One region of the Geodermatophilus sp. URMC 61 genome, then DNA from elsewhere that is predicted to be linked to it. Evidence: riboswitches for the same ligand, from Rfam matches in the RefSeq annotation. Region 1 holds a riboswitch; each other region holds the start of a gene.

The links. A riboswitch is a leader RNA that binds a small molecule or an ion and turns the genes downstream of it on or off. The one in region 1 is predicted to bind cyclic di-AMP.
Region 2: linked by a shared signal. The riboswitch ahead of ACU610_RS08980 (hypothetical protein) and the one ahead of ACU610_RS06265 (hypothetical protein) in region 1 are both predicted to bind cyclic di-AMP.
Region 3: linked by a shared signal. The riboswitch ahead of ACU610_RS09010 (LysM peptidoglycan-binding domain-containing protein) and the one ahead of ACU610_RS06265 (hypothetical protein) in region 1 are both predicted to bind cyclic di-AMP.
Region 4: linked by a shared signal. The riboswitch ahead of ACU610_RS10925 (transglycosylase family protein) and the one ahead of ACU610_RS06265 (hypothetical protein) in region 1 are both predicted to bind cyclic di-AMP.

The regions. Positions count from the first base shown of each region.
Region 1 is NZ_JBRFHZ010000002.1:1,345,442-1,349,751, forward strand. It holds gene ACU610_RS06250 (ANTAR domain-containing protein) at 1-365, shown strand, start outside; gene ACU610_RS06255 (hypothetical protein) at 510-761, shown strand; gene ACU610_RS06260 (hypothetical protein) at 1,027-1,791, opposite strand; cyclic di-AMP (ydaO/yuaA leader) riboswitch at 2,126-2,309, shown strand; gene ACU610_RS06265 (hypothetical protein) at 2,332-2,805, shown strand; gene ACU610_RS06270 (polysaccharide deacetylase family protein) at 3,066-3,713, shown strand; gene ACU610_RS06275 (sigma-70 family RNA polymerase sigma factor) at 3,920-4,310, opposite strand, start outside.
Region 2 is NZ_JBRFHZ010000002.1:1,950,566-1,954,875, reverse strand. It holds gene ACU610_RS08985 (MFS transporter) at 39-1,193, shown strand; cyclic di-AMP (ydaO/yuaA leader) riboswitch at 1,334-1,486, shown strand; gene ACU610_RS08980 (hypothetical protein) at 1,771-2,640, shown strand; gene ACU610_RS08975 (class I SAM-dependent methyltransferase) at 2,681-3,313, shown strand; gene phaZ (polyhydroxyalkanoate depolymerase) at 3,333-4,310, opposite strand, start outside.
Region 3 is NZ_JBRFHZ010000002.1:1,955,913-1,960,222, forward strand. It holds gene ACU610_RS09000 (alpha/beta fold hydrolase) at 4-1,041, shown strand; gene ACU610_RS09005 (hypothetical protein) at 1,321-1,473, shown strand; gene ACU610_RS09010 (LysM peptidoglycan-binding domain-containing protein) at 1,639-2,496, opposite strand; cyclic di-AMP (ydaO/yuaA leader) riboswitch at 2,498-2,617, opposite strand; gene ACU610_RS09015 (alpha/beta hydrolase) at 2,880-3,734, opposite strand; gene ACU610_RS09020 (DNA-directed RNA polymerase subunit alpha C-terminal domain-containing protein) at 3,822-4,310, shown strand, end outside.
Region 4 is NZ_JBRFHZ010000002.1:2,383,276-2,387,585, forward strand. It holds gene treY (malto-oligosyltrehalose synthase) at 1-911, shown strand, start outside; cyclic di-AMP (ydaO/yuaA leader) riboswitch at 1,253-1,420, shown strand; gene ACU610_RS10925 (transglycosylase family protein) at 1,424-2,011, shown strand; gene treZ (malto-oligosyltrehalose trehalohydrolase) at 2,324-4,078, shown strand; gene ACU610_RS10935 (dihydrofolate reductase family protein) at 4,081-4,310, shown strand, end outside.

The DNA.
Region 1 (4,310 bases):
TGGACCTCTACCTCGCCGCAGCCGATGGGGCGATCGCCGTGGACGTCTTCGCGGCCCGGTGCGTCGCCGAGCTCGTCTCCGACCACCTGGACCTGGCCGCCGACTGGTCGGTGTGGACGCCGACCGAGCTGCCGGCCTGGTCGGACACCCCCGATGCGCGGCGCCGGGGCCGGCTGTGGCTGGCGGTGGGCATGCTGATGCTCGCCCTGCAGGCGCCGGCTCCGGACGCACTGGCGGTCCTGCGCGGGTACGCCTACGCGGCCGGCCGGACGGCCGACGACGTGGCCATCGACCTGGTCGAGCGGCGTCTGCGGCCCGAGCAGCTGCGTGAGGACGCGGGCAGCCCGGGACAGCCCACCACCTGAGCCACCTCGTCGGTGCGCGTCCTGCACCGTCGTCCCGCGTGGACGCGCGCGGGCCGGCTCGGGACCCGGCCGAGGGTGGCTCGTCCGACGGAGCGGCCAAGGCCATCCGCTGACCGGGAGGGCCGCACGGAGGAGGCTGCGCGCATGGACATCACGACCGTCAACGACCGGCACCTGTACCAGGGCCGGGTCGTCCTGCGAGATCCCGAGGACCCGACGGCCCGGAGCGAGATGCCGGTGCGGATCGTGCGGTTCGGTCCGCCCGGCTGGCTGACCGTGGCCGACGGTCTCACCGACGACGCAGACATCGAGCTGTACCCCACCAGCCGGGTGCTGGCGGTCTCCGCGCTGCGGGAACTCGGCGGGGCCCCGCTCCGGTCGAGCGCCGAGCACTGAGCCCCTCCGACTCGTGCACCCGCCGCACGGGCACCGCGCCCGCTGCCCGTGCGGATCGACCCGGCGGGCGGTCCCGCGACGTCGACGGCTCGGTGTCGCCCGCTGCCGGCGCCACGACCGTGCCCCGAGGTCGGGCCACGGGCCGTAGGCGTTCCCCCGGAGCCGCCTCCAGTGACTCCGACACCCCTCGGGGACATCGACCCGGTGGCGGTTCGTCGTGGTGTCCACCGCCGTGTCGACCACCGTCCGGCGCCGACGTGCCGGCTCAGGATCCGGGATCGCCCCGCTGGACCTCCCGTTCGGGGAGTTCTCCGACGGTCACCGTTCCGGGTGCGGCGGGCCCGAAGACCTTCACGGCGGCCGTGATCGTCCCCTTCAGGACGTGCTGCACGTAGTTCGCGGCGGCCATGGGACCCAGGCCGAAGGGCAACAGCCCGGCGAGGAGCGGCGGTCCGACCGCCAGTGCCCACGACCGGAGAATCTCCGACTGCGAGGCGGCGATCTCCTGCCGCTCCTCCGCCGTCAGGGCCGCCAGGGCGTCGTGCGCAGCGGGCTGCCCCAACAGCGACGCGTGGCGTCCCAGGATCGCGTCGGGGCGGATCCTCCCGGTCTTGTCGAGCCCGACCGCTCCGTCCGTGAGGACCAGGAGGACGGCGATGCGGGTCAGTTCGGGGTCGGTGAGGTCCCTGTCGTAGAGCAGTCCGACCTTGATGGCCGCACTCACCGCCTCCTTCAGGACCTCCCTCAACGCGACCGGGACCGCGGCTGCCGAGATCGCCGTCCCGTAACCGGGCAGGATCGACGGCAGGGAGTAGGAGACCGCTCGCGCCGCCCTGATCCGGTTTCCGCGCGTCACCTGGCCGACCAGGTCTCCCGGCGCGACCAGGGGCTTGCCCGCACGGACCTTGTCGACCACCTTCTGGGCCTCCTCGAGGGAGGGCTGGAGGGTCCGGTTGATCAGCGCCATGGCGCGCTCGACGGTCGACTCGATGTCGAACTCCGGCTTCGGGAAGGTGAAACCGCTGGTCATGTCGGTCTCCTGTCCGTTGGCGACGTCCGGAGGATGCCAGCGCGCCGCGCCGGAACGGGGACCACGGTGCGCGGCCCGTCGGCCGGGTCACCGACACGTGCGCAGGGCCGACTCGACGCGAGCAGTGGGCCCCTGCACCACCGGTCGATGGCGGTGCCGTCCGGTCCCCACGCCTGTCGTCGACCGGGCCGCACGAGGCGCAGGGCAGTTCCGGACCGTGAGTGCACGGCCGGGGAGGAGTGACGGCGCTGCGGCTCCTGCTCGTCCCTGCACGCTGCATTTGCTGTGACCTAAGTCACATTCTACGGTCAGGGCGCTCGCATCCGCGGGACGGTCCGGCAGCACGCCGAATCCTGCCGCTGGCCGGACCGACCTCGACACACCTGAGGCAGGAACGGGAGATCGCAGGACCTCCGGGCCCAGTAAGCGGCCCTCGGGGTGAAGCCGTGTCCGCCACGGCCGGGCAGTCCTCCCGCCCGAACCCGACAGCTCATCCCGCAGGCGCGCTCGGAGGATCTCATGCACAGATCTGTCCTCGGCATGCCCGATTCCGTCCAGGCGGGGCGCCCCATCCGTCTGGGCATCGTGGTGAGCCTGGCGCTCATCGCCCTCGCAGTACCGGCTCCGGCGATGGCAGCCCCTGACACCTCGGCCCGTGCACCAGCAGACCTGTGCGCGCAGGTCGCTTCGCGGGCCGGCTTCAGCGGCGATCGGCTCGTCACCGCGGTCGCGGTCGGCATGGGGGAGTCGTCCTGTCGGCCGAACGCGCAGAACGCCAACGGCCCGACCAAGGGCTGTCCGAACGGCTCGGTGGACCGTGGTCTCTGGCAGATCAACAGCTGCTGGCACCCCTCGGTCTCCAGGAGCTGCGCCTTCGACGCACAGTGCAACGCCAACGCCGCGTATCGGATCTCCGCCAAGGGCGCCAACTTCAGGTCCTGGGCGGCCTACACCAACGGCTCGTACCGGAACCACCTGCCCGCGGCCCGGGCTGCGGTCAGCCGACTCAGCTGAGCCCAGGTCACCGGAGGCACGTGACCGTGCCTGAACCTGAGACGCGTTGCGGGAGTACGCCCTCGGGATCGGTGTGCCCGCCCACGGCGGACACACCCCGACGTTCCCGTCGGCGCGGTGAGCCCAGCCGCACTCCCGCAACGTCGTCCGATGCCCGGTCGCAGGACTCCCTCTACCCGCGTCGATGCGGGTCCGCCGGGCCGCAGCCGAGCATGCGCAGCGGCCGCAGGGTGGGTCGGGATCGCACACCGACACGCCCGGTGAGCCCGACCCTGCAGCGCTGGACGGCGTCGGTGACGGGGGCCCTCCTGCTGGTGCTGCAGGCCGTCCCGGCTCAGGCGGCGTCGGCACCGCAGTGCGCGGCCGGCTACGTGCGGCTCACCTTCGACGACGGGCCCCACCGGACCGCCACACCCGACATCCTGGACACGCTCGCGGACCGGGGAGCGGAGGCGACGTTCTTCGTCACCGGTCAGATGACCGCTGCCCGACCCGACATCGTGCGCCGCGCCAGCAAGGAGGGGCACCGGATCGGGAACCACTCGTGGAGCCACCCGGAGCTCACCACGCTCGACCGGGCGCAGGTGGCATCCCAGCTGCGGCGCACCAACGAGGCCATCGAGCAGGCGACGGGGAGCGTCCCCGGCGAGTGGCGCCCGCCGTACGGCGCCACCAACGACCTCGTACAGGCGGCGGCCCGGGAGGTCGGCCTGGACTCGATGGTGCTGTGGACCGTCGACCCCCGCGACTGGGCGGATCCGCCGGCGACGACGATCCGGGACCGCGTGCTGCAGCAGGTGCGGCCGGGGAGCATCGTCCTCCTGCACGACGCCACGGGGCAGAACACCCCCGCAGCCCTGCCGATGATCCTGGACGGGCTGGCCGAGAGGGGGTACTGCACGCAGTGATGTCCCCGCACCACACCGCGGGGTTGTGGAACGGTCCGGACGATCGACGCGGTGGTCCGTTCATCGGCCACGGCACGCAGGAGCTCCTCGGCTGGTCCGGCGGCCCCGGTGGCCGCCGGGCTGGCGACGCCACCGGCGTCGACGGCGCTGACCGGTGTCATGACGACGGCGATCCGGGGCCGCCCGGCGTGATCCGGGGTGGACGGCTACCGCTGCCCGAGGGGCTGCAGGTCCAGATCCGCCAGGGTCGCCGGGTCGGCGAGCAGGTCGATCGCGGTCACGACGCCGTCCTCGACCGTGAAGGCGAAGACCACCTGCGGCGTCCCCCTCAGTGACCACACCGCTCCGGGCGTGCCGTCGACGAGCACGAGCCGCGCGGCCCGCGCCCGGCCGGAGAAGAACCGGGCGACCGCGGTCGCCCCGGAGACCTCGGCGTCGGCGCCCATCCGGGTGGCGACGGCGTCGGACCGCAGCACCGCCTCGGGGTGGAGGAGCTGGAGCAGGGCGGAGAAGTCGCCGTTGCGCGACGCGTCGAGGAAGGCCGCGACCACCTCGCGGCGCCGCTGGGTGGCATCGGGCGGCTCGGCTCCGCGCACC
Region 2 (4,310 bases), 610 kb from region 1:
GGCGCGGGCGGACGCCGGTCCGCCCGCGCCCCGGGGCCATGACCCGGACACCCGCCGGACGGCCGGGGACCGTCCGTCTGGTCACCGCCGGTGCGCTGGCCGACCTCGCGGTCGGGACGCTCTTCGCCTGGAGCCTCGTGGCGCCCCTGGTGGTGGCCGACGTCGGGGCGCCACGAGGCAGTGGCCCGGCGGTGTTCGCGCTGGCCCTCGCCGTGTTCACCGTGGTCCTGCTCGGGGTGGGCCGCCTGCTGGCGCGGGTGGGGCCGCGCCGGCTGCTGGCCGCAGCCTCCCTCGCCGCCGGGGCGGGGCTCGGCCTGACCGCCGCGGGGGAGCAGCCCGGGACGCCGTGGCTGGGGATCGGGCTGCTGTTCGGCGCGGCCAACGGGCTGGCCTACGGCGTCGCGGTCGCCCTCGCCGCCCGGGTCCCCGCTCCGCGCCGGGGCACGGCCAGCGGCCTGGTGGTCGGCGCCTACGCGGCCGGGCCGGTGCTGCTCGGCCTGTCGTCCCCGCACGTCCTGCCGGCGGTCGGCTGGCGGACCTGCCTGGCCGTCCTGGCCGTGCTCGTCGCCGGGCTGGTGGGCCTCGCCGCCGCCCTCGCCCCGGGCGGTGCGGGGGACGAGCAGCGCCGCGACCGCGTCGAGGAGCCGGTGTCGAGGACGACGGTGGGAGCTCTGTGGGTCCTCTTCGCCGGAGGCGCGGCGCCCGGTCTGGTGGTCTTCGCCGCCGCCGCGCCGCTGGCCGCCGCCCGGGGCCTGGGGCCGGGAGCGGCGGGAGCGGCCGTCTCCCTGCTGGCCGCCGGCAACCTGGCCGGCCGGCTGGGTGCCGGGTGGTGGTCGGACCGCGTCGGACGCCTGCCCGCCCTGGCGGCCGCGCTCGCGGCCACCGCCGTCGCGCTCGCCGGGCTGGCCGTGGCGACCGCGCCCGCCGTCGTCCTGACCGGCCTGCTCGTCGTCGGACTGGCCTACGGCGCGGTCTCCGCGCTGGTCCCGGCGGCGACGGCGGACCGGGTCGGGGCCCGCGCGTTCCCGGCGGTCTACGGCCGGGTGTTCACCGCGTGGGGGTGTGCCGGTCTGCTCGCACCCCTCCTCGGCGGGAGGCTCGCCGACGTCGACGGCCCGCAGGTCGGACTGCTGCTGCTCGCCGTCCCGCTGGCCCTCGCGGGGGCCGCGCTGTGCGTGCTGGCGCGACGGTGACCCCTACACCCTCCGCCGTCGATCCGACAGGTGCGCGACGCGCGTCACCTCACAAAGCGAGGGCAGCGGATTGTCACAGTTCGATGACGCCGTTACGGTCGATGGGTCCGGCTCGGTCGTTGCGTCCCCGCAGGGGGCCCGAGCGGACGCCGCCGAGTCGCCCTCCGGGGCGAGCCGGGGACCCACCGCAGTACTGGGGTGAATCCCGCTCCTGGACGCACGTCCGGGGGCGGGAAGGGCTGCTTCCCGCCCGAACCCGTCAGCTAACCCGGTAGGCGGCTCACGGAAGAAACGGAGAGCCGCCGGATGGCGTGCCGCTGCCCCGCTGTGCCATCCCGTCGGCTCCGGTCCTGGGGGCGCTCGCGCACCTGACCGCCCCGGCCGTCCGCTGCGGACGCCGCCGGCGCAGGCCCACCGGACCCCTCGAGCACCTCCGCTCGACCGGCACCCCGCCGCTTCCCTCCGGTGCGCCCGCCCCGGCGCTCGCCGCACGGCCGCAGTCCCCGCCGTCCGCACGCCTCCGCAGATCCCGCGCGCCCGCGCGCGCCGCTGCGCCCGCACCCCGGAGAACCCACCCATGGACACCCGCACCACGACCGCCGGCCGGCTCGGCCGCGCCCGCCGCCGTCCACCCGCCGCCGTCCGCCGCCCCGCCCTGTACCTGGGGGTGGCCACCGCCGGCGCCGTCCTGGTCGGCGCCGTCGTCGGCCCCGAGCCGGCCGCGCAGGCCGAGGCCGCCCCGTCGGAGACCGTGAGCGTCGCCCGGGAGCTCGGGCTGACCGCCCGGTCCGGCCCCGTCGACGTGACCACCGAGCTGCAGCCGCTGCAGGACCTCGCCGCCAGCCGCAGCACCCGCGAGGCCGCCGAGACCGCCGCCCAGCAGGCCCAGGCCGCTGCCGACCAGGCGGTGCTCGACCGGCAGAAGGCCGAGGCCGAGGCCGCCGCGAAGGCGCAGGCCGAGGCGGAGGCCGCGGCGAAGGCGGCCGCCGAGGCCGCGGTGGCGGCGGCCGCCGCCCCTGTGCAGGCCGGCGCGGCCGCTCCCGCGGCGGCCGCGCCGCGGGCCTCGGCCGCCGCGGCCGGTAGGGTCGCGCGGATCACCAACACCGCCGGCCCCATCGCCGGGGTGGTGCAGGCCGCGGCGAACCGGGTGGTCAGCGAGGTGCCCGGCGCCGGCTCGATCACCCTGGGCGGCACCCGGCCGAGCGCCGCCGACCCGGGCGGCCACCCGTCGGGCCTGGCGCTGGACTACATGGTCGGTTCCAACGCGGCGCTCGGGGACGCGATCGTCGCGTACCACATCGCGCACTGGGACGAGCTCGGCGTCGACTACGTCATCTGGCAGCAGCGGATGCTCTCCTCGCCGAACGGCTCCTGGAAGGCGATGGCGGACCGTGGCGGGGCGACGGCGAACCACATGGACCACCCGCACGTGAACTACCGGGGCTGACCCGCGGTTGCCCGCCGCGCCGGTGGGGCAGGACGGCACGATGGGGAACAGCCCGTCCCGTCCCGTCCCGCCGACCCTCGTCGACGCCAACCGCCTCTGGGTGGACTCGCGCGTCCGTGCGCTGGTCCAGCGCCGCGTCGAGGCGCCGGTCCTGCTGCGGCTGGGCGGGCCGGTGCCGGGCGGCCGGGTCCTGGAGCTGGGCACCGGGCGGCGGGGCACGGGGCTGCGCCTGGCGCTGGAGGTCTTCGGCGCCGCACACGCCGACGGTGTCGAGCGGTTCGACGACAGCGTCGCGGCGTGCCGGGCGGCGGTCCGCGACCTCGGCGGGCGGGTCGACGTCCGGCGCGGCGACGCGACGGCGCTGACCGCGCAGGACGGGGCCTACGACGCGGTCTTCGGCTACCACGTCCTGCACCACGCCGACGCCTGGCGGGACGTCGTCCGGGAGGCGGCGCGGGTGCTGCGGCCCGGTGGGCGCCTCTACTCCTGCGAGATGACCGCGCGCTTCATCGACAGCCGCCCGCTGCGAGCCGTCTCCCGCCACCCCGCCGACGGCGACCGCCCCACCCCGGACGGCCTCGCCGCCGCCTGCCGGGCAGCGGGGCTGACCGTGACCGCGCAGGACACCCGGCTCGCCGGCTGCTGGACCGCGCTGGTCGCGACCCGACCCTGAGCCGGCCCCACGGCGGGCGTCAGAAGAGGGGGGCGACCGTCCGCGCGGCGTCGTGCTCGGCGATGAAGGCGCGGACGACCGGGTAGATCTCGGCCTCCCAGCGCGAGCCGGCGAAGACGCCGTAGTGGCCCACGCCCTGCTGCAGGTGGTGGCGTCGCCGCTCGGGCGGGAGCCCGGTGCACAACGCGTGCGCCGCCTCGGTCTGCCCGGGTGAACACATGTCGTCCTGGGCGCCTTCGACGGTGAGCAGCGCGGTCTCCCGGATGAGCGAGGGGTCCACGCGCCGGCCCCGCCAGGTCAGGACGCCGCGGGGCAGGTCGTGCTCCATGAAGACGTGCTGCAGGGTCTCCAGGTAGAACTCCGCGGTCACGTCCATCACCGCGCCGTACTCGTCGTAGAAGGCGCGGGTGGCGGCCGCGGTCACCTCGTCACCGGCGACCATGGCCCGGTACATCCCCAGGTGGGCGTCGAGGTGCCGCCGCGGGTTCATCGCCATGAAGGCCGCGAGCTGGGCGACGCCCGGGTAGACCCGCCGTCCGGCGCCCGGGTACCGGGCCGGGACGGTCGTGGTCAGCAGCCGCTCGTACCGGGACAGCGGGACGCGACCGGCACCGGCGTTGACCCGGTTGGGGTTGACCCGGGTGTCGATCGGGCCGGCGATCAGCGTGAGGCTGCGCGGCTGGGCGGGGTCGCCGTCGGCGGCCAGCAGGGCCACGGCGGCGAGGACCAGCGGCGCGGGCTGGCACACGGCCAGGACGTGGGTGTCCCGGCCCAGGTGCCGCACGGCCTGCAGGACGTGGTCGACGTACTCGTCGAGCCCGAACCGGCCTGCCGTCACCGGGACGTCGCGGGCGTTGTGCCAGTCGACGACGAACACGTCGTGGTCGGCCAGCAGGGTGCGCACCGTGGGGCGCAGCAGCGTGGCGAAGTGCCCGGAGATCGGCCCCACGACCAGCACCTGCGGCTGGCCGGCGATGTCGGGCTTGACGAAGTGCAG
Region 3 (4,310 bases), 610 kb from region 1:
GCCGTGCCGGCTCCGACGGACCACGAGCTGTTCGACCTCGGCGACCTGCCGCTGCAGAGTGGTGGGACGCTGCGGGGCGCGCAGCTGGCCTACAAGACGTACGGGACCCTGAACGCCGACCGGTCCAACGTGATCGTGCACCCCACCTGGTTCAGCGCCTGGCACGACGCCAACGAGTGGTCGATCGGCCCGGGGCTGGCATGCGACCCGGAGCGGTACTTCATCGTCGTCCCGAACCAGCTCAACAACGGCCTGTCGACCTCCCCGAGCACCACCCCGCCCCCGTTCGACGGCCCCCACTTCCCCCGGGTCACCTTCCACGACCAGGTCGAGGCCCAGCACCGCCTGCTCACGCAGCAGTGGGGGATCGAGTCGATCGAGCTGGTGCTGGGCTCCTCCATGGGCGCCGGTCAGACCTACCAGTGGGCGGTCAGCCACCCCGAGATGGTGAGGCGGGCCGCGCCGATCGTCGGCTCCAGCCGCACGAGCGAGCACAACCAGGTCTTCCTGAAGAGCCTGCGCGCCACGCTGACGCTCGACCCGGCCTTCCGGGGCGGCGAGTACTCCCCCGACGCCCGCCCCACCGCCGGCATGCGGGCCTTCGCCCGGATCTACGCGGGGTGGGGCCTGTCCCAGGCGTTCTACTGGCAGCGCGAGTACCGGACCATGGGCTACTCCTCGCTCGAGGACTTCCTGGTCGGGTTCTGGGAGGGCTTCTGGCTGGACGAGGACCGGGACCCCAACAACCTGCTGGCGATGCTCTGGACGTGGGAGAACGGGGACGTCGGCCGGACCCCGGGCTTCGACGGGGACACCGAGGCGGCGCTGCGCTCGATCCGCTGCCCCGTCGTGGCGATGCCTGCCCGGACCGACCTCTACTTCCCGCCCGAGGACGAGCAGTGGGCCTCGCAGTTCATCGAGCAGGGCGAGGTCCGGGTCATCGACACGATCTGGGGGCACTTCGCCGGCCTCGGGATGAACGCCGCCGACAACGCCTTCGTCGACCGGACGCTCGCGGAACTGCTCGACCGTCCCGCCTGACCCGCGCGGCGCCGGTCGTCCCGGGCGGGACGACCGGCGCGACACGGAAACTGGCGGGCGGGGCTCGCCCGGGTGCGTCCCCAGGGCCCCGCCCGCGGTCAGCATGCGGGTGACGGATCCGTTCCGCAACAGATGTCCAAGACGTCTACCCCCTCTCGGGGCCGATCGGCCCCCGCGGACGGCCGGGGAAGGCGGGAGGGGTGCCGACCTGCTCGTCGCCGAGTGGTACCCGGCCCCGGCGGACGGTTCCCGGACGCCTGGCGGGGCACCTGTGTCCCCATGAGCGAGATGGACCCGCGGGACCCGAGCACCCTGTACTCGGAGGGTCCGGTCGCGCCCGAGCCGCCCGAGGACGACCTGCCCGACACCTCGCCCCTGCGCGACTCCGGCGGCACGGGGCCGGGCCCGGACGACCTCGACGAGCTGCTGTGAGAGAGGACCCCGTCCGCACCCTGGAAGGACCCCCTTGCCCCCCGCCGCTCGCAGGCTCGCGGCGGGACCCTGCAGGGGGGCCGTCAGCGCTCGGGTGGGACCCGGGACGGGGCCGCGGCGGGACCCTGCAGGGGCCGGCGGTGCCCTGGACCGGGCCGAGGTGCGTCAGCCGACGTAGTTGACGTGCACGTGGTCCCGGTGGTTCGCCGTCGCGCTGCCGCGGTCGGCCATGGCCTTCCACGCGCCGCCGGGCGAGGTCAGGATCCGCTGCTGCCAGATGACGTACTCGACGCCGAGCTCGTCCCAGTGGGCGATGTGGTACGCGGCGATGGCGTCCCCGAGGGTGGCGTCGGACATGACCATGTAGTCCAGCGCCAGGCCGGACGGGTGGCCGTTCGGGTCGGTGGCGCTGGCGCGGGTGCCGCCCAGGGTGATGGAGCCGGCGCCGGGCACCTCGCTGGTCACCCGGTTCGCCGCGGCCTGGACCTGCGCGGCGACGGGGCCGGCGCTGTTGCTGATGCGCGCGGTGGCCGACGGGGCGGCGACCGGGGCCGCCGCGGCGAGCGGAGCGGCCGCGGCGGCGGGCGCGGCGTTCCCGACCGAGCCGACGGCCGCCGCCGGGGCGGCCGGAGCCGGGGCGACCGGAGCCGGCGCGACCGGCACGGAGCCGGCCGTGAGCAGCACCTGGCCGGGGAGGATCAGGGCGGGATCCGCGCCGATGACGGAGGCGTTGCGCTGGTAGAGGTCACGCCACGTCTGACCGTGGGCGGCGGCGATCTCGGCCAGGGTGTCCCCGCGGACGACGGTGTAGTCGGCCTCCGGGGCGACGGTGCCGGCCTCGGCGACCGGCGTCACGGCGGGGACCTCGACGGCGTGGGCGGGGAGGGCGCCCGTCGTCCCGGCGAGGGCCTGGGACGGGGCGCCCAGGACGCCGAACCCGACGACCGTGGCGCCGGCGGCGACGGGCGCCTTGGCGATGACCTTCTTGGTGCGGACATAGCGGGGTGCGCGGTGCTTGGCCATGGTGATCTCCGATCACCGCCGGCGAGGTGAGCTGTCGGGTTCGGGCGATCGGTGCCCGGCCGCGATCCGCGGCTTCACCCCGAGGCGGTGCTCCGCTCGAGTCGTGCGGCTCGAGTCGTGGCACGCCGTGGTCGTGGGTCCCCCACCCCTGCCCTGGGATCTGGATGGCGTCCGGTGGGCAGGGTTTGGCGGACCGGTGCCGCGCTCTCTCCTTTGCTGAGCGCACACGAAACGCTACGTGCAGTCATGTGCATTGTCGTCGTGACGCCGGTCACGATCCGGCTCGTGACCGGCGCGCCGCAGGTCGACACGGCGTGTCGCGTCGGTGTACGCGGGGTCACTCCCGGCGCCCGCCGCACGCCCTCACGGCCGCGGGCGGGCGGTCAGGAGGACGGACGGTGGGCGTCGAGCCAGGCCACCACGTCGGTCAGGACGTCGTCCTTCTCGGGCTCGTTGTGCGGCTCGTGGAAGAGCCCGCCGTAGGTCCGGACCGTGAGGTCGGGCGAGCCGGCGTGCGCCCGGACGACCTCGCTGGCGGCCGGCGGCACGAGCCGGTCGGCGGTGCCGTGCAGCACGAGCAGCGGCATCGTGAGCGAGGGCAGCCGCCGCGGCATGGCGAGCGCGGCGGTCATCAGCTCGGCCCCGGTGCGGGCGACCATCCGGCCGTTGTGGTTGAGCGGGTCGGTCCGGTAGTCGCGGACCACCTCCGGGTCCCGGCTGACCGCCGTCGCGTCGAGCTGCAGGACGCCGAGGTCGGGCAGGAACCGGGACAGCAGCGGGGCCAGGGTCCGCTGGACGGCGTTCGCGGTGCTGGTGTCCAGCGCCGGCGCCGAGATCACGGCGCCGGTGACCCGGGCGTCCGGCGTCCCGGTCAGGTACTGCAGTGCGATCAGCCCACCCAGGCTGTGCCCGTAGACGAACACCGGGACGCCGGGGTGCTGCCCGCCGGCGAACCGCACCAGCTCCGCCACGCCGTCGACGGCGGCGGCCATGCTGCCGATGTTGCCGCGGCGGCCCGGCGACCGGCCGTGGCCGGGGTGGTCGACGGCGTGGGAGGTGTAACCGGCGGCGGCCAGCCGCGCTGCGACGTACCGGTACCGGCCGCCGTGCTCGTGCGCGCCGTGCACCAGGACGACGGCGCCGACCGGGTCCTCGACGGTCCAGGACTGCCGGTACAGCCCCGAGGCCAGCGCGCCCTCGGCGTGCGTCGGGGTCGGGCCGGGACGGGCAGCGGCCATCGGGCGCCTCCTGTGCGTACGGACTGTGCGCATCCTGCAGGAGACCTGGACCGGTGCGGCCGGGCGGCCGGTCCTAGGTTGGACCCCATGCCGACCACGTCGCCGGGGACAAGGCCCGGGGAGACCGTCAGCGACCTCGGCCTGCCCGCGCGGGCGGTCACCGCACTGACCCGGGCCGGGATCACCACGACCGCGCAGCTGGCCGGCCTCTCCCGGGCCGACCTCCGGGCGGTCAACGGGCTCGGGCCGGGCAGCATCGCCGCCATCCGCCGCGTCGTCCCGGAACCGCCCGGCCGCATCCCGGCGGGCGAGCGCGGGGAGCCGCTCCCCACCCCCGAGACACACCCGGACGACGAGGAGTCGCCGGCCGCGCCGGCGATCCCGTCCTTCGAGTCGCTGCGCAGCACGCGCCGCCGCACGACGGTGGACCTGATCGCGCCCGCGACGCCACCCCCGCCCGACCCTCCGCCGACGGCGCCCCGGCCGCCGGACTACGCCGACCTGTGGCGCCTCGGCGTCCGGGTGGGACAGACGGCCGTGACGCTGCCGGTGCGGCTGACGCTGTGCGCCGTCCGG
Region 4 (4,310 bases), 1.0 Mb from region 1:
AGCAGCGCCGACTGGAGCGCAAGCCCCAGTCGATGACCACGCTGTCGACCCACGACACCAAGCGCAGCGAGGACACCCGAGCCCGGCTGGCCGTGCTCGCCGAGCTCGGGGCCGAGTGGGCCGACCTGGTCCGCGGGCTGCTGACCCGGCACCCGCTGCCCGACCGCCCGCTGGCGCACCTGGTGTGGCAGAACCTGGTCGGCGCCTGGCCGCTGTCGCGCGAGCGGGCGCACGGCTACGCGGAGAAGGCGGCCCGCGAGGCGGGGACGTCGACGACGTGGACCGACGTCGACGAGGAGTTCGAGACCGCTCTGCACGAGATGGTCGACGCGGCCTTCGACGACGAGCGGACCAGCTCCGAGATCGAGCGGTTCGTCGCCCGCATCGCGCCGTTCGGCCGGTCCAACTCGCTGGCGCAGAAGCTGCTGCAGCTGACGATGCCCGGCGTCCCGGACGTCTACCAGGGCACCGAGCTGTGGGACCTCTCGCTGGTCGACCCGGACAACCGCCGTCCGGTCGACCACGACCTGCGGCGGAGGCTGCTGGCCCGGCTGGACGCCGGCGAGGTCCCCACGGTCGACGAGACCGGCGCGGCCAAGCTGCTCGTCGTCTCCCGCGTGCTGCGCGCCCGCCGGGAGCACCCGGAGTGGTTCACCGGGTACGAGCCGGTGACGGCGACCGGGGTCGCCTCCGACCACGTGGTCGCCTTCGACCGGGGCGGTGTGGTGCCCGTGGCGACCCGGCTGCCCGTGGGCCTGTCGATCACCGGGTGGGGCGACACCGCGCTGCAGCTGCCGACCGGGGCCTGGCGGGACCTGCTCACCGGCGGGCGGTTCGTCTCCGACGCCGACGGGCTGCCGGTGGCCGGGCTGCTCGACCGGCTCCCGGTCGCGCTCCTGGTCCGCGACTGAAGCGGTAGCAGGACCCCTGCCCCCACCATCTCGCAGGCTCGCCCCAGGTCCCGTCCCGAGGCTCGCCGCGAGCTCGTGAGCGGTGAGGAGGACGGGGTCCTCGTGCCTGCAGGGGTCCAGGGCCGGGGCGCGGGGCCGAGGTGAGACGGACCTCACGTCCCCGCGTGGGCACGTGCCCACGCGGGGACGTGACCAGGTGATCCGCCCGGTCCCGGCGCCGACGGCCGGCCGTGTCACCCGAGTTGCCCGTGGGGCACGGGGTGTGCCGCCGTGACCTGACCGTTACCTTGTCCGGGCACCCCCATCCGGAACCGGGTGCCGGAGCCGATCCGCCGAACCCCGTCCGTCGGCCGCCGTACCTCCTGCACAGCCAGGACGGGGGTGGGGGACCCATCTCGGTGCCCGGCCGGTCCGGCCGGGCACCTCGGGGTGAAGCCGTGTGCGCACGGCCGGGGCACCGATCGCTCCGAACCCGACAGCTCACCTCGCAGGCGGCGGATCGGGAGTCCCCCATGCGTTCGTCCTCTCCTGCCCGCACGTCCGCACGCGCCCTGCGCCGTGGTGCCGTGGTGCTCGGCGGTGCCGCCGCCGTCTCCCTCGGCGTCCTGGCCGCCCCGGCCTCGGCGGCCGCCCCCAACAACTGGGACGCCGTCGCCCAGTGCGAGTCCGGCGGCAACTGGGCCATCAACACCGGCAACGGCTACTACGGCGGCCTGCAGTTCAGCGCGAGCACCTGGGCCGCGTTCGGTGGCCACCAGTACGCGTCCAACGCCCACCTGGCCACCAAGGCGCAGCAGATCGCCGTCGCCGAGCGCACGCTCGACGCCCAGGGCCCGGGCGCCTGGCCGACCTGCGGCAAGGGTCTCAACCCCTCCGCTCCCGAGGCCGGCGCGGCTCCCATCGCCGCTGCCCCGGTGGCCGCGCCGGCCCCGGCAGCGGCCGGCGGGGGTACCTACACCGTCCAGGCCGGTGACACGCTGGGCACGATCGCCCAGCAGCAGGGCGTCGCCGGTGGCTGGCAGGCGCTGTACGCCGCCAACGACGACCAGCTCAGCGACCCGAACCGGATCTCGGCCGGTCAGGTGCTGCAGCTGCCGTGAGGCGGACCGGCGGCCGGGGAGGCACTCCCCCGGCCGCCGGGAGCCCGGGCCCCTCGGCTCCGTCCCGGGTCCCGCCGGCCCCCTGCCGGCACGAGGACCCCGTCCTCCTCACCGCTCACGAGCTCGCGGCGAGCCTCCGGACGGGGCCTGACCCGAGCCTGCGAGCGGTGGGGGTCGGGGGTCCTTCCACGAGGGGTGGGGAGGACGGGGTCCTCGAGGAGTGGCGCGCGGCACGCGGGAAAGACGTGGTTGGCGGCCGTCCGCGCGGGCATGACCCCTCGGACCACCCACGACTCCCCTGGAGGCCCCTGCATGTCCGCTGCCGTCGAGTTCGCCGTCTGGGCGCCGGTCCCGGAACGGGTCCGGCTGCAGGTCGACGGGTCGGTGCACGACATGCGCCGGGAGGACGGCGGCTGGTGGCGGGCCGAGGTCGAGGCCGGCCCGGAGGCCGACTACGGCTTCCTGCTGGGCGACGACGACACCCCCCGCCCGGATCCGCGCTCGCGCCGCCAGCCCGAGGGTGTGCACGGGCCGTCCCGCCGCTACGACCCGTCCTCGTACGCGTGGGGCGACCGCGCCTGGACCGGCCGCCCGCTGGCCGGTGGCGTGGTCTACGAGATGCACGTCGGCACGTTCACCCCCGAGGGCACGCTGGACGCCGCCACCGGCAAGCTCGACCACCTGGTCGACCTCGGCGTCGACTTCGTCGAGCTGCTGCCGGTCAACGGCTTCGACGGCACGCACAACTGGGGCTACGACGGCGTCCTCTGGTACACGGTGCAGGAGAGCTACGGCGGTCCCGCGGCCTACCAGCGCTTCGTCGACGCCTGCCACCAGCGCGGCCTCGGCGTCATCCAGGACGTCGTCTACAACCACCTCGGCCCGTCCGGGAACTACCTGCCGCTGTTCATGCCGATCTTCAGCGAGGGCGGCGCCAACACCTGGGGGAGCTCGGTCAACCTCTCCGGCCCGGACTCCGACGAGGTGCGCCGCTACATCCTGGACAACGCGCTGATGTGGCTGCGGGACATGCACGTCGACGGGCTGCGGCTGGACGCCGTCCACGCGCTGGTCGACGAGCGGGCCACCCACGTGCTCGAGGAGATGGCGCAGGAGGTCGACCGGCTCTCGGTGGCGCTCGGCCGGCCGCTGACGCTCATCGCCGAGAGCGACCTCAACGACCCGCGGATGGTGACCCCGCGGGTGGCCAACGGCACGGGCATCTCCGCGCAGTGGAGCGACGACTTCCACCACGCGCTGCACTCGGTGCTGACCGGTGAGGGCCAGGGCTACTACGGGGACTTCGCCGCCGCCGGGCTCGCCGGGCTGGCCAAGACGCTGACCGGCGCGTACTTCCACGACGGTGCCTGGTCGAGCTTCCGCCGCCGGCACCACGGCCGGCCGGTCGACACCGCGCTGCTGCCCGGCTGGAAGTTCCTCGGCTACCTGCAGGACCACGACCAGATCGGCAACCGCGCCGTCGGCGACCGCGTCTCGGCGTCCCTCTCCCCCGGCCTGCTCGCCGTCGGCGCGACGCTGGTGCTCACCAGCCCGTTCACCCCGATGCTCTTCATGGGCGAGGAGTGGGGCGCCTCGACGCCGTGGCAGTTCTTCACCAGCCACACGGACCCGGAGATCGGCCGGGCGACGGCCGAGGGCCGCAAGGGCGAGTTCGCCGAGCACGGCTGGGACGCCGACGAGGTGCCCGACCCGCAGGACCCGGAGACCTTCACCCGCTCGAAGCTGGACTGGGACGAGCCCGAGCGCGAGCCGCACCGCACGCTGCTCGCCGTGCACCGGACGCTGCTGGCGCTGCGGCACGAGCACCCCGACCTGGTCGACCCCGACCTGTCGCGGGTCGAGGTGGGCTGGGACGACGAGGACCGCTGGCTGGTCGTGCACCGCGGCGCGCTGCGGGTGGTGGCCAACCTGTCCGGGGACGCGCGGGAGGTGGACCTCGACCGGGCGGCCACCGGCGTCCTCCTCGCCACCGGCGACGAGCCGGCCCTCGCCGGGACCACGGTGACGCTGCCGGCGGAGAGCGCGGCCGTGCTCACCACGGCCTGACCGTGCGCCGGCTGCTGCCCGGGGCCGGCGGAGAGGACACCGCGGACCTGGACGACGACGCCCTGGTCAGGGCCTACCGGCTGCCGGGCGGACGGTCGCTGCGGGTGGACTTCGTCGCCTCCCTCGACGGGTCGGTGGCCGTGCAGGGCCGCAGCGGCGGCCTGGGCTCACCCGGCGACAAGCGGGTGTTCCGCACGCTGCGGGCGCACGCCGACGTCGTCTTGGTCGGGCA